Regions from separate parts of the Sphingomonas sp. LR60 genome, predicted to be linked through region 2. Evidence: riboswitches for the same ligand, from Rfam matches in the RefSeq annotation. Region 2 holds a riboswitch; each other region holds the start of a gene.
The links. A riboswitch is a leader RNA that binds a small molecule or an ion and turns the genes downstream of it on or off. The one in region 2 is predicted to bind cobalamin.
Positions count from the first base shown of each region.

Region 1: another riboswitch for cobalamin. It lies ahead of QP166_RS00320 (putative oxygenase MesX); the one in region 2 lies ahead of QP166_RS04060 (ABC transporter substrate-binding protein).
Region 3: another riboswitch for cobalamin. It lies ahead of QP166_RS15280 (TonB-dependent receptor plug domain-containing protein); the one in region 2 lies ahead of QP166_RS04060 (ABC transporter substrate-binding protein).

Region 1 is NZ_JASPFK010000001.1:62,067-72,122, forward strand. Features, by position in the region: gene QP166_RS00285 (DUF6418 domain-containing protein) at 1-562, shown strand, start outside; gene QP166_RS00290 (NAD(P)-dependent oxidoreductase) at 634-1,455, shown strand; gene QP166_RS00295 (DMT family transporter) at 1,365-2,306, opposite strand; gene QP166_RS00300 (threonine aldolase family protein) at 2,303-3,307, opposite strand; gene QP166_RS00305 (hypothetical protein) at 3,364-3,969, opposite strand; gene QP166_RS00310 (M48 family metallopeptidase) at 3,966-5,168, opposite strand; gene QP166_RS00315 (hypothetical protein) at 5,165-5,929, opposite strand; cobalamin riboswitch at 6,354-6,575, shown strand; gene QP166_RS00320 (putative oxygenase MesX) at 6,696-7,679, shown strand; gene QP166_RS00325 (methionine synthase) at 7,712-8,737, shown strand; gene QP166_RS00330 (hypothetical protein) at 9,038-10,056, opposite strand, start outside.
Region 2 is NZ_JASPFK010000001.1:865,989-876,044, reverse strand. Features, by position in the region: gene QP166_RS04105 (valine--tRNA ligase) at 1-399, opposite strand, end outside; gene QP166_RS04100 (hypothetical protein) at 501-884, shown strand; gene QP166_RS04095 (S9 family peptidase) at 881-2,911, opposite strand; gene QP166_RS04090 (DUF2497 domain-containing protein) at 2,999-3,577, opposite strand; gene QP166_RS04085 (TolC family outer membrane protein) at 3,608-5,137, opposite strand; gene QP166_RS04080 (protein-L-isoaspartate O-methyltransferase family protein) at 5,149-5,823, opposite strand; tRNA gene QP166_RS04075 (tRNA-Cys) at 5,966-6,039, shown strand; gene QP166_RS04070 (ABC transporter ATP-binding protein) at 6,050-6,826, opposite strand; gene QP166_RS04065 (FecCD family ABC transporter permease) at 6,823-7,785, opposite strand; gene QP166_RS04060 (ABC transporter substrate-binding protein) at 7,782-8,594, opposite strand; cobalamin riboswitch at 8,700-8,896, opposite strand; gene QP166_RS04055 ((deoxy)nucleoside triphosphate pyrophosphohydrolase) at 8,878-9,264, opposite strand; gene QP166_RS18915 (hypothetical protein) at 9,412-9,510, shown strand; gene QP166_RS04045 (Flp family type IVb pilin) at 9,657-9,824, shown strand; gene QP166_RS04040 (acetyl-CoA carboxylase carboxyltransferase subunit alpha) at 9,975-10,056, opposite strand, start outside.
Region 3 is NZ_JASPFK010000001.1:3,209,099-3,219,154, reverse strand. Features, by position in the region: gene QP166_RS15320 (aminotransferase class I/II-fold pyridoxal phosphate-dependent enzyme) at 1-23, shown strand, start outside; gene cbiB (adenosylcobinamide-phosphate synthase CbiB) at 16-939, shown strand; gene QP166_RS15310 (cobyric acid synthase) at 927-2,381, shown strand; partial or broken gene QP166_RS15305 (adenosylcobinamide-GDP ribazoletransferase) at 2,367-3,064, opposite strand; gene QP166_RS15300 (hypothetical protein) at 3,407-4,171, opposite strand; gene QP166_RS15295 (histidine phosphatase family protein) at 4,400-4,948, opposite strand; partial or broken gene cobT (nicotinate-nucleotide--dimethylbenzimidazole phosphoribosyltransferase) at 4,945-5,954, opposite strand; gene QP166_RS15285 (DUF1636 domain-containing protein) at 5,951-6,361, opposite strand; gene QP166_RS15280 (TonB-dependent receptor plug domain-containing protein) at 6,550-8,493, opposite strand; cobalamin riboswitch at 8,658-8,846, opposite strand; gene cobO (cob(I)yrinic acid a,c-diamide adenosyltransferase) at 9,029-9,634, opposite strand; gene QP166_RS15270 (hypothetical protein) at 9,657-10,056, opposite strand, start outside.

The DNA of each region.
Region 1 (10,056 bases), 800 kb from region 2:
GGTGCGGAAATACGGGCAGCGCGCCGCGCTGCAGGGGCAGCTCTGGTATGTCGCGGACGACCGGTATCTGACCAATATGCGGTTCGACGATCGCGCGATCGGGGCGGATGTCGCATCGTGGATGACGCCCGGCGCGCAGAAGGCCGAAGACGCCGGAACGCGGTTCGGCCTCTATTACGTCATGCAGCGCTTCACGCCGTCGCGGCTGCTCGGCCGGGCGATGGACGGTGGCAACGGCTTCGTCTTCTCGCTCTATCCCTATCTGTTGATGACGATGGGGATCGTCGGATTGCTGGCCGTTTCGTCGCTGCTCGCGGCGTTTCACGCGTTGGTGATGCGGATGGTCGCGCAGTCGATCGCGGAGGGCAATTGGATCGCGTCGATCCTGTTCGGGCGCGCGATGGGGTCGCTATATGGCGGCTATACGACCGGGTTCCTGTGGAATTTCTTCGGCATCAAGAATCTGGCGACGATCGCGGTCGCGTTGTTCCTGATCTGGGACGGGCGGCGGCGTGGCAGTCGGGTGCGCCGGATGATGCAGGCGCTGGGGTCACGGAGTTGATGTTCGGCGCACCCGTGGACGGTCCGGGGGCGTTTGCCCAAGACAAAGGGTGGTTTCGGGAAGGATCGTCGGTGCGGTTGTTCGTCTTCGGATTAGGCTATGCGGCGCGTGCGGTGGCGGCGGCGGCGGGTGCGCCGTTGCTGGCGACGACGCGCGACGGGCGCGACGGAACGATCCGCTTCGACGACGAGGCCGCGGTGCGGGCGGGGCTGGCGGCGAGCACGCATGTGCTGTCGTCGGTGCCGCCCGACGAGGCAGGCGATCCGGTGCTAGACCGCTATGAGGAGGCGCTGGCCGGGCGGTGGCTGGGTTATCTCTCGTCGACCGGGGTCTATGGCGACGTCGGCGGGGCGTGGGTGGATGAAAATGCCGCCGCCGATTGCGGACGACGGCCGTTACGCAATCGTGCGGATGCGGCGTGGATGGCGCTGGGCGCGCGGGTCTTCCGGCTGCCGGGCATCTATGGGCCGGGCCGCTCGCCGTTGACGCGGGTGGCGAGCGGCGCGGCGCATCGGACCGGCGTCGCGGGGCAGGTGTTCAGCCGCGTGCATGTCGCGGATCTGGCACGCGGTGTCGTCGCCGGGTTCGATGCGCCGGCGGGGGCATACAACCTCGCCGACGACCTGCCGGCGGCGCAGGACGATGTAGTCGCCTATGCCGCGCGATTGCTGGGGATCGCGCCGCCGCCGATCGTGCCGCTGGAGCAGCTTTCGCTGGCTGCGCGCGGCTTCCATGCCGAGAATCGCCGCGTGGCGAATGGCAAGGCGAAGCGCGTGCTGAACTGGCAGCCGCAGTTTCCCGATTATCGCGCCGGCCTGCGCGCGCTGAGCGCCACCACCAGCCCGACCGCGGCGAGCCCTGCGCCGGCCGCCGCCAGCAGCGTCCAGCGATAACCCTCGAAGACGGTCGACAGCAGCATCGCGATCACCGGCACGATCACGCCGTTATAAGCGGCCTTGGCGGGGCCGATCGTACGGATGATGCGGAAGTATAACGTAAAGGCGAGCGCCGAGGCGATGATGCCGAGGTATAGCACGCCCGCGATATAGCCGGGGCGGAGGTCGAACACCGGTGCGCCGGTGGTGATCCACGCCCAGCCTGCGTCGATCGTCGCACCGGTCAGCATCGCGGTGGCGAGCGTCGGGATCATCGGATAGCGCGTCGCGGTCTTCGTCGCCTGCATGACATTGGCGGTCGACGCCGACAGGATCGCGCACAGCGTGAAGGCGATGCCGATCAGCGACTCGGTCGGGCCGCCGGGATCGCCGCGCGCTTCCTTGATGAACAGCAGCGCCACCCCGCTCATCGCGATTGCCGAGCCGATCAGCAATTGCCGCCCGAGCCGCTGACCGAGGAAAATGCGCGCGAACAGCGCGTTGGGGACGAGCAGCAGCGCGAAGATCACTGCGACCAGCCCGGAGGTGATATGCTCCTCCGCGCGGTAGACGAAGTTGAAGTTGAGCACGAACTGGAACACGCCGAGCAGGCCGGCGAAGCGCCAGAAGCCCGGCTGACCGAACAGCGCGCGCGTGCCGGGCGCACGCTGCCACGCCGCGACCGCCGCCAGCGTGACGCCGGCGACGAGGAAGCGATAGCTGACCGACCAGCTCGCGGGCACCGCGACCGCGCCGCCGTGAAGCTGGTCGCGGATCACGATCCAGGTCGAGCCCCAGATCAACACGACCAGCGCGAACGGCACCAGCACCGTGGCGCGCGTGCTGTTGGAGGGATCGGCGGGGCTCATCCGAGCGCGGCGATCGCGTCGGCGAGCGGGCGAATGTCCTCGGCGCGTTGGTTCCAGCTCACCACCAGCCGCGCCTCGCCGACGCCCCAATCGTAGAAGTCGAACCCGGCGGCGCGGAGCGCGGCGGCTTCGTCGGCAGTGACGCGCAGGAACACCTCGTTCGCTTCGACCGGGTGGAGCAGCCGAGCGCCCGCCGCCTGGGCGAGCAAGGCGGCACCGGCGTTGGCGCCGCGTGCACAGTCGAGCCACACGTCGTCGTCGAGCATCGCGAGCAGTTGCGCGGCGAGATAGCGCCCCTTCGACAGCAGATGCCCCGCGCGCTTGCGGCGATAGAGCGTAGCCTCGGCGAGATCGTGGTCGAAGAAGACGAGCGCCTCGGCGTTCATCCCGCCGTTCTTCACGAACCCGAAGCTGAGCGCATCCGCGCCGCCGCGCCACGTCAGGTCGGCAGGCGAGGCGCCGGTCGACACCACCGCATTGGCGAAGCGCGCGCCGTCGATGTGGAAGCCGAGCTTGCGCTCATTCGCGAGGGTGCCGAGCGCCGCGACCTCCGCGGGCGTGTAGACGCGGCCATATTCGGTGGCGTTGGTGATCGACAAGGCGTGCGGACGCTGTTGGTGGACGTCGTAGCGCTGGCGATCGAGCACCGCCGCGGCGCTGGCGGGGGTCAGCTTCGCGCCGTCGCCCTCGGCCAGCAACAGCTTGGCGCCGTGCGTGTAGAATTCGGGCGCGCCGCATTCGTCGTTCTGGATGTGCGCCTCGCGGTGGCAGACGACCGAGCCGTGCGGCGGGCACAAAGCGGCGAGCGCGAGGCAATTGGCGGCGGTGCCGCTCGGCACCCACAGCACGCGCACCGCGGTCTCGAACAACGCCGAGAAGCGTTCGTCGAGCGCCTTCGACCAGCGATCGCCGTCATAGGCGGTGTCGAGCGTGTCGGCCGCGGCGATCGCGCGCAGCACGGCGGGATGGACGGGGGCGGCATTGTCGGAAAAGAAGCGCATGGCGCTGCCTTCGGGCAGCGACGCGGGCGGGTCAACATCCCATGAAGGCCGTCCGATCAGCGCAAGGTCGCGCTTTCGACGAGGGCGCGATAGGCCGGGGCGACCTGATCGAAATAGTGCAGCCGCGGCGCGTCGAGGGTCGCCATGTAGAGCAGGCCCTTCACGAGCGCGGCATGTGCCTCCCCACGACGCGGCAGCTCGTCGCCATCGACATATTCATAGGCGAAGCGGATGCCGTCGGTGCCGAGGAAGCGTTCGGGCCGGGCGTCGAGCAGCGTGAAGCTGGCGATCGCGCGGTCGGTGCGATAGGTCGCCTCCAGAAGCTCCGGCACCTCGGCAAGCAGCATTTCGCGGGTGAGTTTCGGCAGCGGCTTGCCCTTCTTGTCGTGCTCGCGCAGCAGCGGCTCGCCCGGCGCGATCCCGCCGTAGAAGGTGACCTGGTCGAGCTGTTCGCCGTCGAGCGTCCATGCCTCGGCCTTCTTGCCGGGCTTGCCCGACAATTGGTTCCAATCGCGGTTCGGGGTGACGGTGAGCGGCGATGCGGCGACCGCGACCGCCTTGCCCTGTTCGCGATAGCCGTGCGCGATCGCCGGCACGCTGCCCAGCAGCGCTGCGGTGGCCACCAGCGCGAGTGTGGCGTTCCTGATCGTCGTCATGGTCATTGGCCGGGTCCTGCGGTGGCAATCAGCATCCCGATCATCGCGGCATCGGGAGCGGTGGGTTCGAGCTGGAGGTAGCGGCGGAGCGCCTCGATGCCTTCGGTGCGCCGTCCGGTCTTGAGCAGTGACAGGCCCAGCCCGCGCTGCGCCCCCGGCAACGTCGCGTCGAGCGCGATGGCGTTGGCGTAGAATTCGGCCGCGGACACCAGATCGCGCGGATAGCCGCGCGCACGGTACAGGTCGCCGCGCGCCACCCACAGCGACGCGGTCGCGCCATGCTCGCCGAGCATCCCGATCAGATAGTCGCTGGCGCCAAAGTTGTTGAGCTTGATCTGATCGTCGAGGAATTGCGGCAGCCACGGCGCGAGCGCCGCAGCATAGCGCGCCGCGCCATCGTCGCGCCCCACGCCGTCGGGGATGGCGAGCGCGGCCATCGTTTCGGCGCGCTCGGCATCGCAGGGGTGCGAGGCGAGGTACGGCACGCGATCGAAGCGCGGGTGCGCTTGCCCGCGCGCGGCGGCGGCACGCTCCGCCTCGGTCATGACGTTCCGCCATGCCATCGCCGCCGACTGCGGGCGCAGCGTACTGCCGTTCAGATAGCCGATGCCGTGCAGATCGGCGTCGCGTTCCTGATCGCGGCTGAAGCGCGCAAGCCGGCCGTAGACCGAAATCTGCATCGTCTGGAAGTTATAGGCACCTTGCGCATAGGGCAGCATCCCGGCGAGCACCGCGCCCCAGCTGAGGATATCGGTGCCGCTTCGGCGCGCCTTGAAGGCGGCGAGCGAATGGCGTTGTTCGAAATGGCCGAATTCATGGCCCAGTACCGCACCGAGCTCGGCCTCGCTGCGGACGCGGAGCAACAGCCCGCTGAAGACGCGCATCGTGCCATTGGGCGCCATGCTCGCGTTGAAGAGCGGGGTGCGCAGGATGTAGATGCGCGCCGCCTTGCACCGCGCCGCGCCGACGGTCGCGCAGAGCACGCCGCGGACATAAGCGTTGAGCGCTTCGTCGCGGATCAGGATTGGTGAACTGGCGAGGACGCGTTCGTCCTCGTCCATCTCCTTCCACAGGCCGATCTCGTCGACCCCCTGCGGCTGATAGGCGGCGGTATAGGGCGGGGGCAGCGGAGCGGGCGCCGTCGTCGACGCCAGCGCGGGCGTGGTGGCCAGTGCCGCCAATAGCGCAGCGAGACGGCGGATCACTTCGCCAGCCCGGCCGGTGGCGGCGTGGCGGCGGTACTGCCCGGGAAATCCTCGAGCAATTGTCCGATGCGCTTGTGCGCGCCCTCGGTGGTGCGGACGTCGCCGCCCATCGCCATGTCGGCGTTGAGCCACACGATGTCGCCGGTCTTCAGATCGACCAGCCCCGCATAGCCGGCATGTTCGCCGGACTTGACCGCGATCCCGGGACCGAGCGCGGCGAAGACCTGCAGGATCTTGCGGCCGGTCGAACCATAGGCGTCCTTGTCGTAGATGAAGAGCCCATAGTCCGCGTCCCTGGCACCGGGCAGTCGGGCCACGCCGCTGCCCATCGACCAATCGAACACCCCGGCCTTGTTCTCCCGCTTCTTGGTGGGCAGCCGATTGCCGCGGAAGAACTGGTATTCGATGACCGCGCGGGACAGCGCGCCGAACAGCGCCTGATATTCCTCGACCAGCCGGGCTTCTTCGCCGAACGCTGCGGGCGCGGGCTGCACGATGTTGCCGAGGGCGGCCTGTCGTGCGGCGAGCGCGGTTTCGAGATTGGCGCGCGCGCGATCGGTCCAGTCGCCGTTCGGTTCGAAGATGCCGCCAGTCGACTGCGCGCCGACCCGCACCGTCGGGCGGAAGACGAGGATCGTCTTCCCGCTGTTCGCCGGGAGCGTGAAGCCCGCCTTCACCGCGGTATGTTCCTGCGCAGCGGCGGGTTGATGACAAAGCGCGGCCATGCCGATGGCCGCCGCGATCACGCGAGCCCGTTTCATTATCCAGCTATTCCCCCGTCCGCCCCCGCGGACTCGCAATTGCTATCGCGCGGGTAAGTGGGCGGCAAGCAACCAGATTTGCTAGTGACCCAATTTGGCGAAGGTCGCGATATGCGCGACCTTCCAAGCCGGCGGCGATCCGGAAAAACCGGATCTATCCGGTGCGGCACGAGGTGAAGCCTCGGAGCAAGATCGGGCGACGAGGGCGTGACGACGCGGACATCGCTTCGGGCCGTCATTGCGAGCGGAGCGAGGTAATCCACAGCGTCCTGGCTGTGGTCCTGGATTGCTTCGCTGCGCTCGCAATGACGATGCTGGGTAGATGTGACGTCATCACAATCTGACGAACATGCTGCCGTGCAACAAAGGCTTAAAGACATAAAGATATCTTTATGTCTATCTTGACGCGCGATCTGCTTTGGTGTTCAACCGCTGTGTCGAGGTTCCTCGTTCCAGGCATGGCGACGAGGCTAAGACGGGAAGCCGGTGCTGTCCTTCGGGGCAAATTCCGGCGCTGCCCCCGCAACTGTAAGCGGCGAGCGGCGGCTCCATTTCGTGTCACTGGATGCTCGCGAGGCGTCCGGGAAGGCCGGAGCCACCGCGTTGACCCGTGAGCCAGGAGACCTGCCTGCGACGCGATAACGTTCCTCGGACGGGGTTCCTCCGGTGGATCGCGCTCGACGCGTGGCGCGTGGCGTAAGCCGTTCGCGCCGGTCCTCGCCTGGCGCGCTCTTCCAAGACCCCTGCCCGCAACAGCAGGTGTGTCATGACGAGCAACGCATTCAGCTTCACGATCAGCAGCATCCCGTTCGACGAGGACTATCGTCCCGCCGACGACACGCGCATCACCACCAACTTCGCCAATCTGGCGCGTGGCGAAAGTCGGCGCGAGAATCTGCGCAGAACGCTGGCGATGATCGACCGCCGCTTCAACGCGCTGATGCACTGGGACAATCCGGCGGGGGATCGCTACGCGCTGACGCTCGGGATCGTCTCGGCGGCGTTGCAGATCGGCGATGACGCGCGTGACCACGCCTTTCCGCTGATCGAGATCCTGCACACCATCGTCACCGACCGGCGCAGCGGCGTCCGCACCAATGGCATGGTCGGCAACAATTTCTCCTCCTACCTCCGCGACTATGATTTCAGCGTCGTAATGCCCGCGCATGTCGAGCGGAACGGCGACGGCGTGCCCGAGCAATTCGGCGATCTGCACGGCAATCTGTTCAAGCATTTCCTCCGATCGGAGGCCTACCGCGCACGGTTCGGCAAGCCGCCGGTGATCTGCCTGAGCGTCTCCAGCCGGGAGATCTATCACCGCACCGCGAACACGCACCCGATCCTCGGGGTCGAATATCGCAACGACACCTGCTCTGCGACGGACAGCTATTTCGCGAAGATGGGGATGAAGGCGCGGTACTTCATGCCGCCGCACAGCGTCGCGCCGCTGGCCTTCTATCATGTCGGCGATCTGGTCGCGGATTATACCGCGCTCGAACTCGCCAGCACGATCAGCACGATGGAAAGCTTCCAGAAGATCTATCGTCCCGAGATCTACAACGCCAATTCGGTCGCCGCCGAACATTACCAGCCGAGCCTGTCGTACCAGGACTATTCGCTGACCCGCATCGTCTACGATCGCGAGGAGCGCAGCCGGCTGGCGGTCGAACAGGGGCGGTTCGCCGAAGAACATCTCATCAAGCCGCACGGCGCAGCGCTGGCGCGCTGGTCCGCGACCTGCGGGCTTTGATCCGTACCGACGATAAAAGGGATCGCATCACCATGACATTGTTGCCGACGACGACTGCGGGCAGCCTGCCCAAACCCTCATGGCTGGCGCAGCCAGAAACCTTGTGGTCGCCATGGCGGCTGGACGGAGAGGACCTGCGCACCGGCAAGCAGGACGCGTTGCGGCTGGCGCTCGACGATCAGCGGCGGGCCGGGATCGATATCGTCGGCGACGGCGAGCAGACGCGCCAGCATTTCGTCACCACCTTTATCGAGCATCTGAGCGGAGTGGATTTCGAGAAACGCGCCACCGTCCGCATCCGCGACCGCTACGATGCCAGCGTCCCGACGGTGGTCGGCGCGGTCGCACGGCCGGCGCCGGTGTTCGTGGAGGATGCGCGGTTCCTGCGCACGCAGACCGACCGCCCGATCAAATGGACGCTGCCCGGGCCGATGACGATGATCGATACGCTCTACGACGACCATTATCGCAGCCGCGAAAAGCTGGCATGGGCGTTCGCCTGTATCCTGAACGAGGAGGCACGCGCGCTGGAAGCGGTCGGCGTCGAAATCGTTCAGTTCGACGAACCGGCGTTCAACGTCTTCTTCGACGAGGCCAACGACTGGGGGATCGCGACGCTGGAACGTGCCGCCCAAGGGCTGAAGGCCGAGACGGCGGTGCACATCTGTTACGGCTATGGCATCAAGGCGAATACCGAGTGGAAGAAGACGCTCGGTTCGGAATGGCGGCAGTATGAGGAGACCTTTCCCAAGCTGCAAAGGTCGACGATCGATATCATCTCGCTGGAGTGCCAGAATTCGCGCGTGCCGATGGAGTTGATTGAGCTGGTCCGCGGCAAGAAGGTGATGGTCGGCGCGATCGACGTCGCGACCGATGTGATCGAGACGCCCGAGGAGGTCGCGGCGACCTTGCGACAGGCGCTGCGCTTCGTGGAGGCCGACAAGCTGCTGCCGGCGACCAATTGCGGCATGGCGCCGCTGTCGCGCGCGGTGGGACGGGGCAAGCTGGAAGCGCTGGCGGAAGGGGCGGCGATCGTCCGCGCCGAACTGGGCGGCTGAGGCGGGGATGTAAAAAAGCCCCGGAGGTCCGAGGACTTCCGAGGCTTTTTAAGTGGTGGGCGTGGCAAGGATTGAACTTGCGACCCCTGCGATGTCAACACGAGTAAGCTAGAACTCGCGCTGACGCACACCTCGAAAAGCCAGTCAAATCAGCATATTAGCCGACGCCGACTATTGGCTTAGGAGCGAAGCTCCCGCAGAACAAGCCATTCCTGAGCTTGCGCTGTGACAAATCTGTGATAGCACGATGGGACCAGCCTCCGGGCCTAAAGCGCAGGATCGTTGAAACGATCCGCGATCTCACCGCTTCGCCTCACTCCTCTTTTTGTTTAACTGACCGGCCGCCTCATAGCAGTACGCCACGCATTGATCTTTGACCGCTCGATCGAGCCAGCAGTCGGCTTCTGCTAGTACCCGTCCAAGATGAAGCATTCTGCCTGCCGCCCTGGGAGCCTCCGTGGGGCGGGTCACCTCAACCGACGAGGCTGCTACTTCGCGAATTGGGCCGAGAAGCGGGTCGAGCTTTGCTCCCGGTAGACGGGTAAGATCAGCTAAATAGCCTATCAGATCATCAAGCTTACCAGCCTTCATCAAAAGGTTCTTCAGTAGGAAAGTTGAGTTAGTAAAATGCCGCTGAAAAAGATAGGCCTGCTTGGTATCGTCCCGATAAGTTGCCTGAAATCCCAAAGCGTGAAGGCGTATAGACTCGTATAGGCGCGATAAGGCTTTCTCTGGCTCAGACCAGACACTACCGCTCGCCAGATTATACAGGGTAACTGCCCGGCGAGACATGAACTCGAGACGCACCGCGTCATCATATTCTCGTGTTTTGCTCACAAGTTCATTTATCAACGCGGTGTGGTAATCTGCGCCATCAAGTCGTTGCTCCGCTACAAACCAATCCCTGACGTACTTTAGCTCGGGTCCATGTCGCATTTTAAAGCTATTCTGGAAATACTCCCTTGCATCTGCCATGTTCGGTGGCGAGAGATGAAGCGCAACGTAGCCACAGGCTGCCATAAAGCGAGGATCTTCGCTTATAACGCTGTCGCTTTTAGCCTGCTGAAGCGACGTCCATGTCGTTCGTAAGGCACTTTCATCCCCCTTCTTGGCGGCTTCGACGGCCCGTTCAACCTGCCGAACAATCGCGCTAAGTTCCGCGGAGTCGGCGTAAACGTTTGTAACAAACTTTTGTACGCGAGCTTTCAGCGAATCATGGCGATCAAGCTCCTTCGCGGCATCAAGAACGAAGGCTCGTGTCAGATCGTTCAATCGATAGAGCGGCTTGTCGCCAGCTCGCTCTACTTGAATGAACATTT
Region 2 (10,056 bases):
GAGCCGGCGCAGCTGGCGGGTGATCTGCCCGCCGCTTTCCGCCTTCCACGTCCACACCTTGTCGACGAACGCCTCGCGCGACAGGTCGGTGCGCTTCTCGCCCGCGGCGGCCATCTGCCGCTCGACCACCATCTGCGTCGCGATCCCGGCGTGATCGGTGCCGACCACCCAGAGCGCATCCTTGCCCTTCAACCGCGCGTGGCGCGTCAGGATATCCTGCAACGTATTGTCGAGCGCATGGCCGATGTGCAGCGAACCCGTCACGTTGGGCGGCGGGTTGACGATCGTCCACGGCTCGGCATTCGGACGATCGGGGCGGAACAGGCCCTTGTCCTCCCAATGGGCATACCATTTGGATTCGATGGCGGCGGGGTCGAAGGTCTTCGGAAGCTCGGTCATGTCCGTGTCTGTAGCCACAGCAAACCGCGCTGAGAAGCCGCCGGCCAACACTTGCTTAACCTGAGTGGCCTAGCAGCGGAGTCGGGGGAAAGACCGACCGAATGGCGAAGTTCCAGAACGATCACGATGCGATCCGTGCGGCGATGCAACGCTATGCCGCGCTGTTGGCAGGTGGGCACGAAGCGGTCGCGGCAGAAATGCTGCGCGAGCGCGTGCTCTTCTCGCACCTGCTGCATCGGCACCGCGCCGACGAAGACATGGAGACCGGGCGGACGCTGCCCGGTGCGCCGCTCGCCGCCGCGCTGGCGGCGGACATGCAGGCGCTGCTCGCCGAATATAGCGCACACGTCCGCGCCTGGCCGCCGGCGCGCATCCCCGGCGAATGGGACAGCTATGCCAAAGCGGTGCTCAAGCTGCAGCAGCGGATGCGGATGCGGCTCGCATGGGAAGAGCGTGAACTCTTCCCATTTTTGTCCGCGGCCTAGCGCGCGCCCTTCGTCCAGCGATCCATCCAGCCCAGCACCTCGCGATACCATTGCCGCGAGTTGGACGGCTTCAGCACCCAATGGTTCTCGTTCGGGAACACCAGCAAGCGCGAGGGAATGTCGCGCCGCTGGAGCGCGGTGAAGGCCGCCAGACCCTGCGTATAGGGGATGCGGAAGTCCTTCTCGCCGGTGATGACGAGTTGCGGCGTCTTCCACTTGTCGACGTAATTGACGGGGTTCCACTTCTCGAATGCCTGCGGGTCCTGGAAATAGGCCTTCCCGCCATGTTCCCATTCGTCGAACCAGAGTTCCTCGGTCTCATAGGCCATGGCGCGCGCGTCGAAGACGCCGTCGTGCTGGACGATGCACTTGAAGCGATCGGGCCAGCGTCCCTCGATCCAGTTCATCATATAGCCGCCGTAGCTGGCGCCGAGCGCGCAGGCATTGTCGCCGTCCAGCCACGCGAATTTGGTCGTCGCGGCGGCGAGTCCCTTTTGCAGATCCTCGAGCGGCCAGCCGCCCCAATTGTTGCGGATCGCATCGGTGAATGCCTGACCGTACCCGGTCGAGCCGTGGAAATCGACCGCGACGAGCCCGTAACCGGCCCCCGCGAATACCGCGGGGTTCCAGCGGTAGGACCAGCTGTTGTTGCTCGATCCCTGCGGCCCGCCGTGGACCATGAACGCGACCGGAACCTTGCCCGCGACGCCATAAGGCTGCACCGCATAGCCCCAGACGATGTCACCGTTCGCGCCCTTGAAGCTGAAGCGCTCGACCGTCGGCATATCGATGCCGGCCAGTCGCGCGGCGTTGACCTGCGTCAGCCGCAACGTGCTGCGCTGCGGCCCGACGCGGTAGAAATCGTCGGGCGCGGTCAGGCTGTTCATCGCCACCACGACACCCTGCGCACCGACCGCGACAGCCGAGACATGCCCTTCCCCGGTCAGCCGCGTCACCTGCCCATGCGCGACATCGACCTGGAACAGCGGCGTTTCCTGCGTGTCGTCGGCGGTGACGTAGAGCGAGCGCGAGTCGGGCGCCCATTGCAGCGACCCCGGCGAGCGATCCCAGCGCTCGGTCAGCGAGACCGTCTGCCCCGACGCAAGATCACGCACCATCACGACGAAGCGATCCGCCTCATAGCCCGCGCGGCGCATCGCCAGCCACGCAAGCTTGCGCCCATCGGGTGACACCGCCGGCTGCGTATCGGTCGCCTGATTGGCGGCGGTCAGGTTGGTCGGTGCGGCGCTGGCGTCGGCGGGGACCGCGAAGATGTCGAGGTTGGTCGACAGCGGCTCGATCCGCCCCGGCTCACGCAGCGCGAAATAGACGGTGCGTCCGTCGGGACTCCAGTTCACTTCCTCCGCGCCGCCGAACGGCTTGGACGGTGTGTCGCCGAGCAGTGCCGGGGCGAGCGCGCGCCCGTTGCCGCGCGCACCCGCGGCGGTCAGCGGAAGCACGAACAATTGCGAGCGATTGCCGTCCGCCCATGTATCCCAATGCCGCACGAACAATTGATCGTAGGTGCGCCCGCTGCCCGGATTGGCGGCCTTCTTGTCGGTGGCGGGCTCCAGCGACGGCGCGCCGGGGCGACGATCCGCCCAGATCAGCACGCGGTCGCCGGTCGGCGCGACCTTGAAGCCGTTGAACCCGCCCTTGAAGTCGGTCAGCCGCCGCGGCGTGCCCCCGGCCACCGGCACCGACCATAGCGCGTCGTCGGCGGTGAAATAGACGGTGTTGCCGACCAGTTGCGGGTCGTTCTCGTCAAGCTGCGGATCGGCGGCGAGCTTCACCGGCGGCGCACCCTTGCGGGTCAGGTCGAGCTTCCAGAGGTCGTAGCGCCCGCGATCGGCGGCGACATCGGTTTCGCGCTGCGCCCAGACCAGCCAGCGCCCGTCCTTCGACATCGTCGGCGCACCGACCCGGCTGAGCGTGGTGACGTCGTCGATGGTGAGCTGCCGGGCGATGGCGGGCGCGGCGGTAGTGGCGGCAAGCGCGAGCAGAGTCGCGGAGGTCAGCATCTTCATGCGCGCGATGATAAAGCAGAAGGTCGCGTACGAGACAATCTCGTGAGGCGCTTCTCCGGCGCCGAAAGCACCCGATGTTGGGTGCGATCAGCCCTGCTTGGTGATCTTGGCGATCTCGCGCGCCACCATCTGCTCGACCAGGTTCGGAAGGTTCTGATCGAGCCAGTCGCTCAGCATCGGTCGCAGCATCTCGCGCACCAATCCCTCCAGCGTGCCGTCGCTGTCCGGATCGGGCTTGACGATCAGCTTCGACAGAGCACCCAGCGCACCACGTGTCGCCTGGACCGTCGCCGCCGACACGACAGAGGGCTCGTCGATCAGTGGCGATGCCGCCGTAAAGGGTGCGGGTGCCGGTGCAGGTTCGGCGGCGTCGTTGAGCACCGGGGCCGGCGGGACCGGTACGGTGACGCGCCCGTCGAACGGCTGCGAAACGCGTGGCGGCGCGAACGACGCCGGGGGCGGCGCTACCGGCTCGGGCGCCGGCAACGGCTCGGGCGCCGACAGGGGCTCGTTGAGTTCGAGGATCTGGTCGCCGGTCGGTTCGTCTTCGTCGCGCGGGGGCGGCGCAGGCGCGCGCCTTGCCGGAGGCGCCTCGCCCTCCTTGATGACCCGCTTGATCGAGGCGAGAATGTCTTCCATCGACGGCTCGCCGCTCACATCACCCATCGGGTCGACCTCGTAACGCTGCCCGTCGTCTCACGGGCGTGGAGTGTCGACACCTGTCGTCAATGCAGGCGTCCTGTCAACATTGCTTTCGAGCAGCGGGTCGAGCGGACGCGTCACGACCGCGGTCTGCGCCGGGCTGTCGGCGGTGCTGCGCGACACCGGAACCGCACGTTGCCCGTCGTCGAAATCGTTCAGCCTGCCACGTACCTTGGCGTAATGGATCGTCGGGTCGTACAGCGGCCCGCCGTCCAGACCGAGATCCTCGGCTTCGGCATGGCCCATCGCCGCCAGCAACGCGAAGCCTGCGACATAGGCGTCGCGTCGCGCCGAGACGAGCGTGACCTGGCTGTTGAGCAATTCCTGCTCGGCATTGAGGATATCGAGCACGGTACGCGTCCCGACGCTATTTTCGGCGCGGACGCCCTCGAGGCTCAGCTTGTTGGCGTTCACTGCCGCTTCGCTCGAGGCGATCACCTCCAGCGATGAGCGCCAAACCGCAAAGGCGGAACGCGCCGAGGCGATCACCTGCCGCTCGGTCGCGGTCGCCTGTTCGATCGCCTGCCCGCGCAACTCCTGCGCCTGCCGCACCAAGGCACCCGGCCGCCCGCCCTGATAGAGCGGCAGGCTGAGCGTCACGCCCGCGCTGGTGGCATTGCCGGTCTGCACGTTACCCAGCCCGGCCGCGCTGCCCTGCCCGAGCGAGCCGAGGAAGTTGAAGTAATTCTGCCCGAGCGTTGCATTCACCTGCGGCCGGCGATTGGCGCGCGCGACGCGGATGTCGTAATCGGTGGCGTCGCGGACATGCCGCGCCGCGATCAGGTTCGGATTGTCCTGGATCGCCACATCGACCGCGCCGTCCGCCGATGGCGGAAAGGCGGGTAGCTGCGGCGGGGCTTCCAGCACCCCCGGCGGCGAGCCGACCAGCCGGACATAATTCTCGCGGCTGGAGATCAACGTCGCCTGCGCCGATTGCAGCTGCGCACGCGCGAGGCTGAGCCGCGCCTCGGACTGCGCGACGTCGGTGCGCGTCAGATCGCCGACCTCGAACCGGTCGCGGCTGGCGCGCAGGTTCGTCTCCAGCACGCGAACGTTCTGCGTGTTGAGCCCGACGATCGCCTCGTCGCGGATCACGTTGTTGTACGCGCTGACCACGTCGGTGAAGGTCGTCGCCTCGGTCCCGCGCAGGTTCGCCTGCCCGGCCTCGACGCGGGTTTCCGCGGCCAACACGCCGTTGCGCACGCGCCCGCCCTGATACAGCGGCACCGTGACGCCCAATTGCGCATCCAGCCGACGTTCGGGCGTGGTGAAGCTGTTGCCGCCCCGCAGGAAATTGTCGGTCAGCCCGGTCTGCGCCGATACGCCCGGACGCCCCTGCGCGCGCGCGATCGGCACGTTCTCGTCATTCGCCCGCTGTGCCGCGCGTTGCGCGTTGAGCGTCGGATTGTCGCGATAGGCACGCACCAGCGCCTCGCGCAGCGTCTCTGCCGACGCCGGGTTCGCCCCGGCCAGCACCAATGTGATGGCAACTGTCGACAGCAGCGACGGCGAGCGAAGGCGCAAAGGGGTGATCCTTAGAAGGTAAAGCTGCGCGGACGCGCGAAGCCGGGAAGCGGGACCGAGTCGATATCCGCGAACGGCGTCAATGCGGTCGCCGCGCCGCGGTGGGTGCCCGCCGCGAGCCGGAACACGCCGCGATCGACGAGCCCGCTGACGATCCGCCCGCCGTCAACGACCTGCGAAGCGAGCGTCGAGGGCAGTTCCTCGATCGCCCCATCGACGATCAACACGTCGTACGGCGCGCCGGCCGGGTGCCCGTGCTCCAACGGCCCCTCGACCACGGTGACGTTCGGAGTCTGCGCCAGCGCGTCGCGCGCATGGGCAGCCAGATCGGGCAGCGTTTCCACCGCGACCACCTCGGCGACGAGCGACGCCAGCACCGCGGCGGTATAGCCGGCCGCCGCACCGATCAGCAGCACGCGGTCGCCCGGCTGCAATCGCGCCTGCACCAGCAGCCGTGCGGTGGCGAGCGGCGTGTTGAGCGCGCGTCCCTGCCCCAGTTCGACCGCGCGGTCGACATAGGCAAGCGCGGCGGCCTGTGCGGGCACGAAGCGTTCGCGCGGCACCTCGGCCATCGCCGCGACGATGCGCGGATCGTTGACCTGGGTGGTGCGCAACTGGCTGGCGACCATCGCCTGGCGCATCGCGGTGAAATCGTCATTCCGGAGAGCGGGGGCGGAGAGGGTCATGAGCCGTCCTGTGGCATAGCTGTTTTATCGATGCAACACACGTTGCGCCAACGGGCTTGTATCGCGCGCAGAACACACTTTGCAATCGGCCGCTTGACATCATGCCGCCACGCCCGCATCTGCGCGCCCTCACCGGCCTCGAGGCGCGATGGCGGAGTGGTGACGCAGAGGACTGCAAATCCTTGCACCCGGGTTCGATTCCCGGTCGCGCCTCCAGCGGCCCGTCTCAACCGGGCCGCCCGATCGGAACGATGTAGCGCTGCCCCGTCGCGGTGATGCCGGTCTCGACCGTCAGGCCATAGGTTTCGCCGACCAACGCGGCGGTCAGCACCTCGTCCGCCGCCCCCGCCGCGACCACCCGCCCGTCGCGCAGCAGCACGACATCGTCGGCCAGCCGCGCCGCGAGGTTCAGGTCGTGCACCACGAGCACCACGCCGCTGCCGCCCGCCGCCACCGCGCGAAGCTGCGCGCCGACCTCGAGCTGATGCGCGGGGTCGAGACTGGCGAGCGGTTCGTCGGCGAGCAGCCATTCGGGCTGACCGGCCAATACCCGTGCCAGCAACGCGCGCGCACGCTCGCCGCCCGACAGATGCTCGACCCCGCGCCGCACGAAGGCGGTCATGCCGGTCGCCGCCAGCGCGGCATCGACCGCCGCGCGATCCTCGGCCGTCTCGCCCCAACGCCCGCGCCATGGCAACCGTCCGAGCGCGACCAACGTCGCGACGTCGATGTTCCAGTGCACGTCCGCCGCCTGCGGCAGGAAGCCAATTCGCCGGGCGCGTTCCTGAGCCGACAATGTCCGCACGTCGGTGCCGTTCAGTGACGCGCGGCCGCTGGCGGACACATGCAGGCCGGCGAGGCACGCCAGCAGGCTGCTCTTGCCCGCACCGTTCGGCCCCAGCAGCGCGGTGACCCGCCCGCTCGCAAACGCCGCGTTGATCGATTGGAGGACGGCCTTGCCGCCGAGCGTCAGCGAGACGCCTTCCGTTGCCAGCACGCTCATGCCAGCCGCCGCCGCATCGCGATTAGCAGATAGAGGAAGAACGGCCCGCCCAGCATCGACATCGCGATCCCGAGTCGCAGCTCGCTGACGGTCGGCGCCAGTCGCACGAGGCTGTCGGCCAGCGTCAGCAACAACGCCCCGCCCAGCGCCGCCGGCAGCAGGGTCGCGGACGGGCGGTGCCCCGAGAACGGACGGACGAGATGCGGCACGATCAGCCCGACGAAACCGATCACCCCCGCCGCGGCGACCGACGCGCCGACCGTCAGGGCGACTCCGACGATCACCGCCATTTGCAGCCGCCGTGGATCGACTCCCATCGATCGTGCCGCCTGCTCGCCGAGCGTCAGCGCATCGAGCGATCGCGCGGTCCGCGCCAGCACCGCCATCCCCAGCAGGATCAGCGGCACCGACACCATCACCTCGTCCCAGCTCCGGTCGGTCAGCGCGCCCATCAACCACGTCATGATCTCCGACGCGGCGAACGGCGTCGGCGCGAGGCTGAGCGCCAGTGCGGTCAGCGAGCCGGTGATGCTGGTCAGGATCATCCCTGCGAGCGTGAACAGGATCAGGCTGCCCGATCGCCCCGCGATCAGCGCCAGCGCCGCCATCGTGACCGCGGCGCCGGTCAGCGCGAAGCTCGGCAACAGCCACGTCTGCGCGGCATAGCCGAAGTATAGCGAGCACACCGCGCCGAACGCCGCTCCGGACGACACGCCGAACAGCCCCGGATCGGCGAGCGGGTTGCGCAGATAGCCCTGCATCGTCGCGCCGGACATCCCCAGCGCCGCGCCGACCGCGAGCGCGAGGATCGTCCGCGGCAGCCGCAACTCGACGATGATGATCGAACGCGGATCGGCGGCGGTCCAGCCGTCAAGCGGCACCCACACCTTCCCCGCGGCGACCGACAGCGCGGCGGCGAGCAGCACGCCCAGCCCTAACAACAGCGTCGTGCGCGTCATCGCGCCGCCACCTGCGCGCGTACCGCCCGCAACCGCGCCATCCCGGCGATGATCGTCGGACCGCCGCAGTTCATCAGCCGGCCCGCGAACGGCGCGATCGTCACGCGCGTACCTAGCCGCCGCAGCGCGCGATGCCGCTCCATCCGCTCCCCAGCGCCCTGCGCGGCGGCGACCGACAGGATGATGCGCGGCGGATCGGCGAGCAGATATTCCAGCGGCAGCACGTCCCAGCGCTTCAGCCCGTAGCCGGCGCTGGCGTTGCGGAAGCCGGCGCTCCGCAGCATCTCGTCGGGCAGCGTCCCCGCCCCCGGCACCAGACCGCCCGGCCCGAAGATCACCGCGGACATCGGCGGCACCGCGTCGGCGCGCGCTGCGGCAGTGATTCGGCCGGCGAGCGCCGCGCCCCGGGCGGGATGGCCGATCGCCTCCGCCAGGTCTCGCGCCTGCTGCGCGCTTTCCGCAATCGAGTCGGGCAGCGCGAACTGCCGCAATTTTATGTGCATCCGCGTCAGCGCCGCGACCGTGGCCGGCGCGACATGCCCGCTTGCCACCACCAAATCGGGGCGGAGCGCTACCACTTCCTCGGCGGTGCCTGAGGTTGAGGGGAAGCGCCGCGCCCAGGCGAGCGGGACCGACGTAGCGCGCGGATCGTGCGAATAATGGCTGATCGCGGCGATCTGCGCCGGATCGGCGACCTGCATCAGCATCGCGTCGAGGCATGGATTGATCGACACGACGCGCGGCGCGCGTGCAGGCGCCGCACCGATCAGCACCGGCACTGCCAGCACTGCGGCGGCGACCCGCGCCATGCGAAATCTACGATCGCTCAACTTCATCCATCCCCACGCCGACCCGACTCGTTCGTCGTCGCGCGGGAAAAAATCCCCGATCGCCCGGCACACCCCGTCCGCGCGAAGGACAACCGCGATCCGGCAGGTCTCCTGGCTCCCGGGTCGTCGCCGTTCGCCCGGCCTTCCCGGAGCGCGAGCGATCCAGTGGCACACGAGGGGCGAGCGGCTCGCCGGTCACAGTTGCGGGGGCAGCTCCGGATCGTTGCCTACCGGATTTCCTTTCCTGATCGCGTGATCGGGCCTAGCCGCCCGCCAGCGCGCGGGCAAGCGCCGCCAGCAGCGGTACGTCGACCGGCGGCATCGGCAGGTGCATGAGCGCCTCCGGCCAATCCCAGCGGAACGCCTGCGCTGCGAGCGGACGCGGCGTGCCCCGCCACGCGGTACAGCGGTAGAGCAGCATCGTCACAGGCATGTCGGTGGCGAAGCCGAGCGGATCGAGTGCGTCGACCGCGACGCTGATCGCCAGTTCCTCCTCCAGTTCGCGGATCAGTGCGGCGACCGGATGCTCGCCAGGCTCGACCTTGCCGCCGGGGAACTCCCAGAGCCGGCCATGCCGCTTGTTGTGCGGGCGTTGCTGCATCAGGCAGCGCCCCGACCCGTCGGTCAATGCCACGGCCACCACCAGCATCGCGCTGCGATCCTTCCTTAACCCGTTTCGAATATCGTGTGGGTCATGTCACGTCGATCCGCTGCTCGCTCGTTCTCAACCCGGTTGCGGGCCCTTGCGCCGCACACCCGCGGCGCGACCGCGGTCGAATACGGGCTGATCGTAGCGATGATCGCGCTGACCGCCGTCGGCGGCATGTCCGCAATCGGTCACCCGGTAACGGGCATCTTCGCGTCGATCAGCAGCAACCTGCAGTCAGCGCGCTAGCGATTGTTGTCGATCGCCAAGGTACTGAACAAAAACATAGGGTTCCACTTAAACCTTTATCAACCCTGCGCTTCTAGAAACGTCATTGATGGACCTGAACGGTGCGTCGGCGGGTACAGAAATTTAGGTTGTCACTGGAGATCGACATGCAGAAGATTCGTTCGTTCCTCAAGAACAGCAAGGGCGCGACCGCGATCGAATACGGTCTGATCGCTGCCCTTATCGCGGTTGCCGCAATTGCTGCCATGAAGGGCATCGGCACGCAGCTCAACACCACCTTCACCAACGTTCAGACGAAGATGACGAACCCGTAATAGGGTTTGACCGGCGGTGACCGGTGGGGCGGCGGAACATCGGTTCCGCCGCCCTTCTCTTTGTCCGTCCGGCAGGGAAACCGAAAAGCGGGCGTTCGGATCAGGTCCGGTGTGAGCAATAGGGCAGTCAATCCGGAAGGATCAACTCGCCTAGGCGACGCGGCCCATCTTCAGAAACTTGGTGCGGCGATCCTGCCGCAACGCCTCGGGCGTGAGCGGTGCCAGATCGCGC
Region 3 (10,056 bases), 2.3 Mb from region 2:
CCGCCTTTGCCGCTGGTGGTTGAGCCGGTCGCGCTGGCCACGCTGGCGATCGACGTTGCGCTTGGGTGGCCGGCTTGGCTCTATGCCCGGGTCGGACATCCGGTTGGCGCAATCGCGCGGGTTCTCGGGGGCTTAGAGAAGCGGTGGAATCGTCCGGACCTGCCGCGTCGCCTGCTCGGCGTCGCGACGATTGCGATCGTGGTCGCGCTGACGGCGCTCGTCGCGCTGCTCGCCGGACGAGGCGTGCGGGCGCTCGGGTTCGGCTGGGTCGGCGTGGCATTGCTGGCGTGGCCCGGGCTGGCGCAGCGGAGCCTCTACGATCATGTCCGACCGGTCGCGACGGCGCTTGGGCGCGGCGATCTGCCCGCGGCGCGGGGCGCGGTGGCGATGATCGTCGGGCGTGATACCGCGACGCTCGACGGGGCGGGGGTGGCGCGCGCGGCGATCGAAAGCCTGGCTGAGAGCTTTTGCGACGGCATTGCTGCGCCGCTTTTCTGGTTGCTCGTCGGCGGGTTGCCGGGATTGTGGGCGTATAAGGCGATCAACACCGCCGACAGTCTGATCGGACATCGCGAGGAACGTTGGCGCGCGTTCGGCTGGGCGGCGGCGCGACTGGACGATGTCGCCAATTGGGTCCCGGCGCGGATCGGGGCGGTGCTGATCTGTGTGGCCGGCGGCGGTGGGTGGCGGGTGATGTGGCGAGATGCGCGCAATCACACCTCGCCCAATGCCGGCTGGACCGAGGCGGCGATGGCAGGGGTGCTGGAGCTGCGGCTCGCGGGGCCGATCGCCTATGACGGTGTGGTCGCCGACAAGCCGTGGATCGGTAACGGGCGGGCGGCGGCGACGGCTCAGGATGTGCGGCGGGCGTTGGCGGTGTACGGGCGTGCGTGCGGATTGTTGTGGGTTTTGGCGGGGATAGCGGCATGGGCAAGCTGATGCTGCAAGGGACCGGGTCCGACGTCGGCAAGTCGGTGCTGGTTGCGGGCTTATGCCGTGCCTATGCCAATCGCGGGCTGACGGTACGGCCGTTCAAGCCGCAGAATATGTCCACGAATGCAGCGGTTACGGCGGATGGCGGCGAGATCGGGCGGGCGCAGGCGACGCAGGCGATCGCCGCACGGGTCGCGCCGCACGTCGATATGAACCCGGTGCTGCTCAAGCCGCAGGGCGACCGCACCTCGCAATTGATCGTGCGCGGGCAAATGCGCGGGACGCTGGCGGCGGCGCAATGGCGCGAGGGGCGGGAGGGATTGCTCGCCGAGGTGCTGGAGAGCTTCAACGCCCTGGAACGACAGGCCGATCTGGTGCTGGTCGAGGGGGCGGGGTCGCCGGCCGAGATCAATTTGCGCAGCGGCGATATCGCGAACATGGGGTTCGCGCGCGCCGCCGACGTGCCGGTGGTGTTGGTCGGCGATATCGATCGCGGCGGAGTGATCGCGTCGCTGGTGGGGACGCGCGCGGTGCTCGACGCCGAGGATGCGGCGATGGTTCGGGGCTTTGTTATCAATCGCTTCCGCGGCGATCCGGCATTGTTCGAGGATGGCTATCGCGCGATCGAGGCGCGGAGCGGGTGGCGCGGGTTCGGGATAGTGCCGTGGCTCCACGAAGCAGCGAGATTACCGAGCGAGGATGGGGTCGTGCTGGAACGGTCGCGCAGGCGGCCCGGCGAGCGGGTGCTGGTGGCGTGCCCGGTGACGCGGCACATCGCCAATTTCGACGACCTCGACCCGCTGCGGCTCGATCTCGCGATCGAGGTGGCGATGATTCCACCGGGATCTCCGATACCTGCGGAGGCGGCGCTCGTCATTCTACCGGGATCGAAGGCGACGATCGCCGACCTCGCCTTCGTGCGCGAGCAGGGGTGGGATGTGGACCTGATCGCGCATCGGCGGCGCGGCGGAGCGGTGCTGGGCCTGTGCGGCGGGTATCAGATGCTGGGGCGAACGGTCGCCGATCCCTTGGGGCTGGAGGGGCCTGCCGGGAGCGTGGCGGGGCTCGGCCTGCTGGCGGTCGATACCGTGCTCGGTGGCGACAAGATGCTGCGCGACGTCCGCGGGGTGGCACGCGGGGCGCCATTTCATGGCTATGAAATGCACCTCGGTGCCACGACCGGCGCGGATACGGCGCGGCTGGTGGCGCGCTATGACGACGGGGGACACGATGGCGCGACAAGCGCCGACGGGCTGGTCTCGGGGACCTATATCCACGGGCTGTTCGGGCTGGCCGCGCAGCGGCGCGCCTGGCTGGCGGCGGCGGGGGACGGGCCGGATCATGCCGCGTCGGTCGATGCCGCGCTGGATGCGATCGCGGACGCGTTGGAGCGGCATCTCGATCTGGATGCGTTGCTGGCGGTCGCGCGCGCGTCAGCCGCAGAGTAAGGCGGCGAGCAGCGCGCTTTCGAGCAGTTCGATCCCCGCGCCATGCGCGTCGCCGTTGATGCCGCCGAGGCGCTGGCGGCACCACCCGGCATAGATTGCGGCGAACAGCGGCGCGGCGAGCAGCGGCGGGGCGGCGACCATTGCCGGCGCGAGCAGCGTAAGCCAGCCGGTCAGGTCGCGCGTGCGGACCGCCCCCGCCACATGGGCACCGAGCCCGCTGCCGAGCGGGGAAGCCAGCGTGCCCAGGCGAGTGGCGCGATGCGCGCGGCGAAGGGGACCAGCGCGACCCGCCAATCGCCGGCGAGCGCATGAAGCAGGATGAGCTTGGCGATCAACTGGAGCGCGATCGCGACGGTCGCGAAGCTGCCGACATGCGGGTCGCGCATCACCGCGAGCAGGCGGGTGCGATCGCCATGCGCGGCACCGACCCCGTCCGCGACATCGCCGAGCCCGTCGAGGTGGAGCGCGCCGGTGACCGCCACCCAGGCGACCAGCCCGGCAAGCGCGCCGGTCCAAGGATCGTGGCGCGCGCCGAGCCAGGTGGCGGCGGCGACGAGCGCGCCGATCACCACGCCGACCAGCGGGTAATAGCGGATCGCCGCGGCGAAATCCTGCGCGGTGCCCGAGGTGCGCGGCACGGGTAGGCGGGTGAGGAAGGCGAAGGCGAGCCAGAGGCGGGTCATTGGTTCAGTCCGGTCGATCAGGATCGCGACGCACGCGGCGGCACCTTGAGCTTTGCATGTAGCTACTGCCGGCCCGCTTCATTTCGGTGTTCAGCCTTGATCGAGGGTACGTCTGTCCCGATAGCCCAGCTTTGATCGGCCGTTGCTGGAAAAATGGATTCCGGGAAGCGCCGCCTTGCTGTGTGGTGCAGCCGCGCGAGAACGGCTTGTTTTTCAGTGCTGGTCCCTTGAGAGAAGGCCAGATTGACTGAAGGCGCTGCAACGCAAGGCGGCACGGCCATAGCGAAGCGCGGATTCGCCGCTTCAGGACGCAAAGACTTTGACGATCTCCGGTCTGCGGCACTAAGTGCGTGAGAAGTCGTCCTGAGGTGGCTTGTTCTTGCAGATAATTGCCGCTCGAACTTCAGGAATCATGTCCAACGGTTCGTCGCCGCGATCCTTGCGCGCGATGACAATCTTCAACTTCTGCAAATAGGTCGCCAAAGCCGGACGAGTGGTTTGCGGAATGGCATCCTCCGCGCGTTCACGCATCCGCTCAGCTGCGGCAAACTCACCCATTTCTCGGAGAGCGTTGGCCGCTTGTCCTTGCAGCCACACTCGGTCGTCTACGGACACGTTGGCAGTAGCTGCCTCGACAGCGGCGATAAGAACCCGTTGATAGCGGGATGTTCGTGGACGATTGGGGGCGTCCCGGTCCTCCTCCTTCGCGCTCCAGATGGCGGGCAGTAGAAGCTCAATCGCATCAGCGTCCGGACGACCAATCTTCTTTGCCAGCCAGTACGCCCGGTAGAAGGGCGACTCCGTGGTCCGCATTCCTTGGTAGGTCGGGGTCGCGATCCACTTGCCAACTTGCTCTATCTCGGCGGGTTTGAAGCTGTCGAACATGACCAGTCCGTTGCCGGGACATTCCGGCATTGGTCGAGGAAAGGGTAGTTCAGAGTAGGGTTTTTCGTCCGGACGGCGCCCCATGATCGAGTACATGAGAGTAGTGACGGCGCTAAACCGCTCGCCTCCCACAGGGCAGGTCATTTCGGCCGAACCTTGGTGAAGTGGTGGCGGCATCGGGGCTGCGGTTTGCAGGGCAAGTGCTACGAGAGCGGCGATCACGAACGTGCCTTTCGAGAACTGATGCGAGTTTCGTTGATCGAAAGAGCAACTGCAAGTGAGGAACTGCAACGACCGCTATATTTCCAGCAGGGCGTCCGCGTTATGCGTAATCCACGCTTCTCCGGTTGCTTACTGCGCCACACAGGCGGGGTTTAGAGAAGCCCTCTTCTTTCCCAATCAATCATACCTTTAGAGAAAGCGAACGTCAGCAATCAGCCGGTTGGTATGTCACGTTCGCAACCCGACGATCTGCGCGCTGTCAGGCCAGATTCGCAGCGTCACCATCGCCGCGCACGGCAGGTCGAACGCCCACACCTGTCGCGCGTCGAACCCGCAGGCGCTGGCGAGCGCGGCGCGTAGTGCGCCGCCGTGCGTGACGACCAGCGTCGCGTCGGGAAGGTCGGCGAGCGCGGCGGTGACGCGGGCGATCAGGGCCGACCAGCGTTCGCCGTCCGGGGGCGGGGCCTGATCGGGATCGCGCCAGAAGGCGGCGAGTGCGTCGGATGGGAGCGTGGTGGGATCGCGCCCGTCCCAGGCGCCGAAATCGAGTTCGCGCCAGCGTGCATCGTGGCGGACCGGCGCGCCGAGCGCGGCGGCGCACTCGGCGGCGCGGGAGAGGTCGGAGCTGACCACCTGCGTGAAGGTCGCCCCGGCGGCGACGCGGATGCAATCGGCGATGCCCTGCGGCGTCACCGCGACGGCGACGTGTCCGAGCAACAGCCCCGGCCGGACCGTCGCGCCGTGGCGCAGCAGGTGGACGGTGCGCGCGCTGCTCACGCCCGCGCGACGCCTGCCTGATCGAAGGTCGCCATCTGGTCGTGCGCAGCCAGCGCGGCGCGGACGAGGCTGGCGGCGACCGCGGCACCGCTCGCCTCGCCGAGCCGCATATCGAGGTGGAGCAGCGGCGCGAGCCCCAGCCGGTCGAGCAGCCGCGCATGGCCCGGCTCGGCCGAGACATGGCCGGCGAGGCAATGGTCGACGATCCGCGGGCGCGCGGCGGCGAGTGGGGCCAGCGCGGCGCCGACGATGAAGCCGTCGAGCAGCACCGGGATGCGCGCATGGCGCGCGGCGAGGATCGCGCCCGCAATCGCGGCGATCTCGCGTCCGCCGAGCCGGCGAAGGCGTTCGAATGGTGTCGTGGCCTCGGCATGGCAGGCAAGCGCCGCGTCGACCGCCGCGATCTTGGCGGCGAGCGCCGGGCCGTGAACGCCGGTGCCGGGGCCGACCCAGTCCGACGCGCGGCCGCCGAAGCTGGCGGCGCACAAGGCGGCGGCGGGGGTGGTGTTGCCGATCCCCATGTCGCCGGGAATCAGCAGATCGGTGCCGGGCCGCACCGCCGCCGCGCCGGCATCGAGCGCTTCGAGACATTCCGCCTCGCTCATCGCGGCGGTCTGGGTGATGTCGCCGGTCGGCTGTTCCAGCGCGAGCGGAACGACGGTCAGCGACAGGCCGGCGGCGGCGGCCAGCGCGTTGATCGCCGCGCCGCCCTCGCGGAAATTGGCGACCATCTGCGCGGTGACGGAAGGGGAAAGGCGCTGACCCCGAGCGCCGCGACGCCGTGATTGCCCGCGAAGATCACCACGCGTCCGTCGTCGAGCCGCGGGCGCGCGTCGCGCTGCCATCCCGCCATGAACAGCGCGATCTCTTCGAGCCGGCCGAGCGATCCGGCAGGTTTGGTCAGCCGCGCCTGTCGCGCCGCCGCCGCCGCGCGCATCGCGGCATCGGGCGCGGGCAGCTCGGCGAGCGACGCGTCGAACGCAGCGACGCTGTCGAAACGCATCATGCCACCACCTGCCCGGCGGGGGGCACGCGGACGATGAAGTGCCCCTTCACCGCATCGGGCCAGAGCGCATAGGGCACCTGTCCGGTGGCGCTTTCGACATAGTGGCGCATGAAGGTCATGATCCCGGTCGCGGCGTCCTCGTCGGGGGTGAAGCCGCCGAGGACATAGCCGATCTTGCCGGGAGCGCGCAGGTGGATCGTGCAATGCCGGTCGCACGCGAAGAGGCACGGCATCTCCTGCACGGCGATATCGGCGACAAGCGGGTCGCGCGCCTGCACCGTCCGGAGCGCGGCGGCAAGCGCTGCGCCGCCGCGTCGACCGTCCGCCCCGTCGCGCGCGGTCGCCGAATGGCGGCAGCTGTTGCAGGCGACCACGGCAGGGCCGTCGGTGACGGGGATGAGGGTCATGTCAGCGGCTTTCGGGTGGCGTGGTGTCGATCGGATTGCGTCTCCGCTCGCAATGACGGCTGATCATCCACCGTGCCGTCATCCCGGACTGAATCCGGGATCCCGCTTCTTACCGCCACGGCCAGGAAGAAGCGGGGCCCCGGATCACGTCCGGGGCGACGGAGGGGGTGGGCGGCGCGATCATCCGATCAGAAGCGCCCGCGCAAGCCGGCGTAGACGCTGCGTCCCAGCGTGCCGTAACGGGCGATCGTCTCGTAGCGCTCGTCGAACAGGTTTTCGACGCGCGCGAACAGCCGGACGTTGCTCGACAGCGGCAGCTCGCCGCGCAGGTCGACGAGCGTATAGCCGCCGAGCCTGGTGGCGTTGCTGGCATTGTCGAACGACGTGCCCGCGAAGCGCGCCGCGACGCCGAACGAGCCGGACTCCGCGAACGTGTAGGTCGCGGCGACGTTGGCGGTATCGCGCGGGCGGCGCGGCAGCCAGTTGCCGAAGGTGCGGCCCGGCGAGCGGTCCTCCGAGAGCACCCAGCTGTAATTGCCGTCGAGGCTGAGGTGTTCACCGACCTGCGCGCGGGCAACCGCCTCGACCCCGCGCGCGAAGGCGCGGGCGACGTTCTGGTAATAGCCGAAGCGCTGCTCGGTGGTCGAGCCGGGGACGAAGCACAGCGGATCGGTGGTGCCGGGGTTGCAGCCGGTATAGACGATCTGGTCACGGCTGCGGCGCTCGAAATAGGTGCCGCCGAGCGCGAAGCGACCGTCCATGAAGCGCTGCTCGGCGCCGGCCTCCCAGCCCTTGGCGCGCTCTGGGTTGAGCGCCTGATTGCCGTATTCCGAGAAGAGCTGGTACAAGGTCGGCGCCTTGAAGCCCTCGCTGTAGCTCGCGCGCAGCACGGTGCCGGTCGGCAGTACCCAGTTCGCGCCGCCCGCGAACAGCGTCTGCGTGCCGAAGCGGCTGTGGTCGTCGTGGCGCACGCCGCCGTTGAGCGTCAGCCCGTCGAACGGCGAGACGTTGAGCTGGCCATAGAAGCTGGTCAGCTCGGCGCGGCCGCGCGCCGGGGTGCCGAGCGCATAGGGGGCCACGAAGTCCGAGGAGGCGGTGCTGAAGCGGCTGACCTCATTCTCGACGCCGAACACCGCGTCGACGCCTTTGGTGAGCGCGAGCGTGCCCTGATATTCGAGCCGGTGGTTGCGGCCGAGCGCGGCGAAGGTCTGCGTCTGCTCGACCTGGTCGGGGTTGTAATTGTCGCGATCGGTGTCGGTATAGCCGTAGCCGAAGCGGTTGCGCAGCCGCGCGTCGAACAGGTCGATGTTGAGGCCGGCATAGCCGACGAACTCGCGCGTCAGGCCGTATTCGGGGGTGTCGCCGCTGAAGCCGTCGAAGTCGTTGCGGCCGTTGGCATAGGAGCCGCGCAGGTCGGCGCTGATGCCCGGCGCGATCGTCAGCACCGCGCGCGCCTGCACGTTCTGGTTGGTGTAGCCGTCACGCTCGGTGCCGGCCTTCAGCGCGGAGATGCCGTCGGTGGTGAAGCTCTGCGCGCCGACCCGCCACGCGAGCGGCCCGGTGGTGCCGCCGAGCGCGGCCCGCGCGCTGACCGTTTCGCGCGAACCGCCCTCCAGGTCGATGCTGCCTTCGAGCGCGGCGGTCGGCAGCGGGGTGACGATGTTGACGACGCCGCCGATCGCCTGGCTGCCCCACAGGATCGACTGCGGTCCGCGCAGCACCTCGATCCGCGACGCGTCGCCGATCAGCAGGTTGGCGAAGTTATAGCCGCCGCCGGGCGAGGACGGGTCGTTGATCTTGACCCCGTCGATGACGACGACGGTCTGGTCGGCCTCGGCGCCGCGGATACGCAGCGAGGTGCTGGTGCCATAGCCGCCGTTGCGCGACAGCGAGACGCCGGGGGTGCGCAGCAGCAGGTCGGCGACCGACAGGTCCTGCGCGCGGTCGATCGCGGCCTTGTCGAGCACGGTGACCGAGGCGGTGACGCGGTCGGCGTCGACCGGCGCGCGATTGGCGGCGACGACGATGTCGGCGCCGGTGTCGGTCGCGGCGGCGTCGGGGCGCGGGGCTTCCTGCGCGAGCGCGGCGGTGGAACAGAGGAGCAGCGGAAGGGCGGCGAGACGATGGAACATGGTGGGTAACCCCTTGTGACGACGTAAAGCCGAGGGCGGGCCGCCGCGCGCGAGCATCCTCGCGGCGTCGACCGCCCACGGCGGTGGTTATCGTCACGCTGGGCTCGTCCGCCGGATGTGCCCCGTGCGGCCTTCCCGTCCGTTCGGCGCACCCTGGCCGAGCGAAGGACGATCGCGAACAGGCAGGTCTCCTGGCTCACGGGTCATCACCGATGCGCGCCGCCTTCTCAGCCCGGTGAGGGGCCAATGGCGTGTGGCGCGCGGGCTCGCCGCTTACAGTTGCAGGGGCAGCCGGGGTTTACCCGTTCCCTTTTGATCCCCGGTCAGAGGGAACCTGTCGCGGCGCGCGCCCTAGCCGGGGGCGGCGCGCGGGTCAATCGGGGGTGGGGTGCCGTAACACGAGAACCGTCATTCCCGCGGAGGCGGGAATCCAGACGCGCAGGTCCGTCGATAGAGGCGCAAGGTCAGAGGTTCTGGATTCCCGCCTTCGCGGGGATGACGGAGGGGGAGGCGGGGATGACGTCAGCCAGCGGCGTTAGAATTCCACCCCCGCCTGCGCTTTTACGCCGGCGCGGAACGGGTGTTTGACCTGGGTCATCTCGGTGACCAGATCGGCGGCCTCGATCAGCGCGTCGGGCGCGTTGCGGCCGGTGATGACCAGATGCTTCATCGGCGCACGCGCGGCCGCCACCGCCACCACCTCGTCGACCGGCAGATAATCGTAGCGCAGCACGATGTTCAGCTCGTCGGCGATCACCATCGCGATCTCGGGGTCGGCGAGCATCCGTTGCACCTCGTCCCAGGCCGCGCGGGCACTCGCCACGTCGGCAGCGCGGTCCTGCGTGTCCCAGGTGAAGCCATCGCCCATCGCGCGGAATTCGATCAACTCGGGAAAGGCGTCGAAGATCGCCTTCTCGCCGGTGGTCATCGCGCCCTTCACGAACTGGACGACGCCGACCTTCATCCCGTGCCCCATCGCGCGCACCGCCATGCCGAAGGCGGCGGTCGACTTGCCCTTTCCCGCGCCGGTGTGGACGATCAGCAGGCCCTTCTCGACGGTCTTGCCCTTCATCATCACGCGCCGCGCGGCCTGTACGCGGCGCATCTTGTCATTGTGGCGGGCGTCGCGATCGTCGGTCATGCGCCGCGGCGTAGCGGCAAGATCAATCCGCGGCCAGCACCGCCTCGATCTCGGCCACCGACACGCCGAACACCGCCGCCAGCGCCGCGGGCGTCGCGCCGCGCGCCGCCAGCGTGCGGATGCGCGCCGGGTCCTTGTCGGTGGCATAGTGGCGCGTGTCGCGCTCAAGGCGTTGATCGCCGGTGCGGGCGAGCGCGCCGGTGCTCTGGCGGCGGCGCGGGCGCGCCTCGCGTTCCTCGACCAACGTGGCGCGGCGCTGTTCCTCCTCGACGCGGCGGGCGGTGCGCGCCTCCTCGCGCAGCCGCGACGCCGCCTCGCGGTCCACGGCGCGTTGTTCGGTGCGGGCGAGCGCGCTGGCGACCCGCTCCTGCGCGCGCCGCTCACGCTCCTCGGCGCGGCGTGCCGCGCGTTCCTCCCAATCG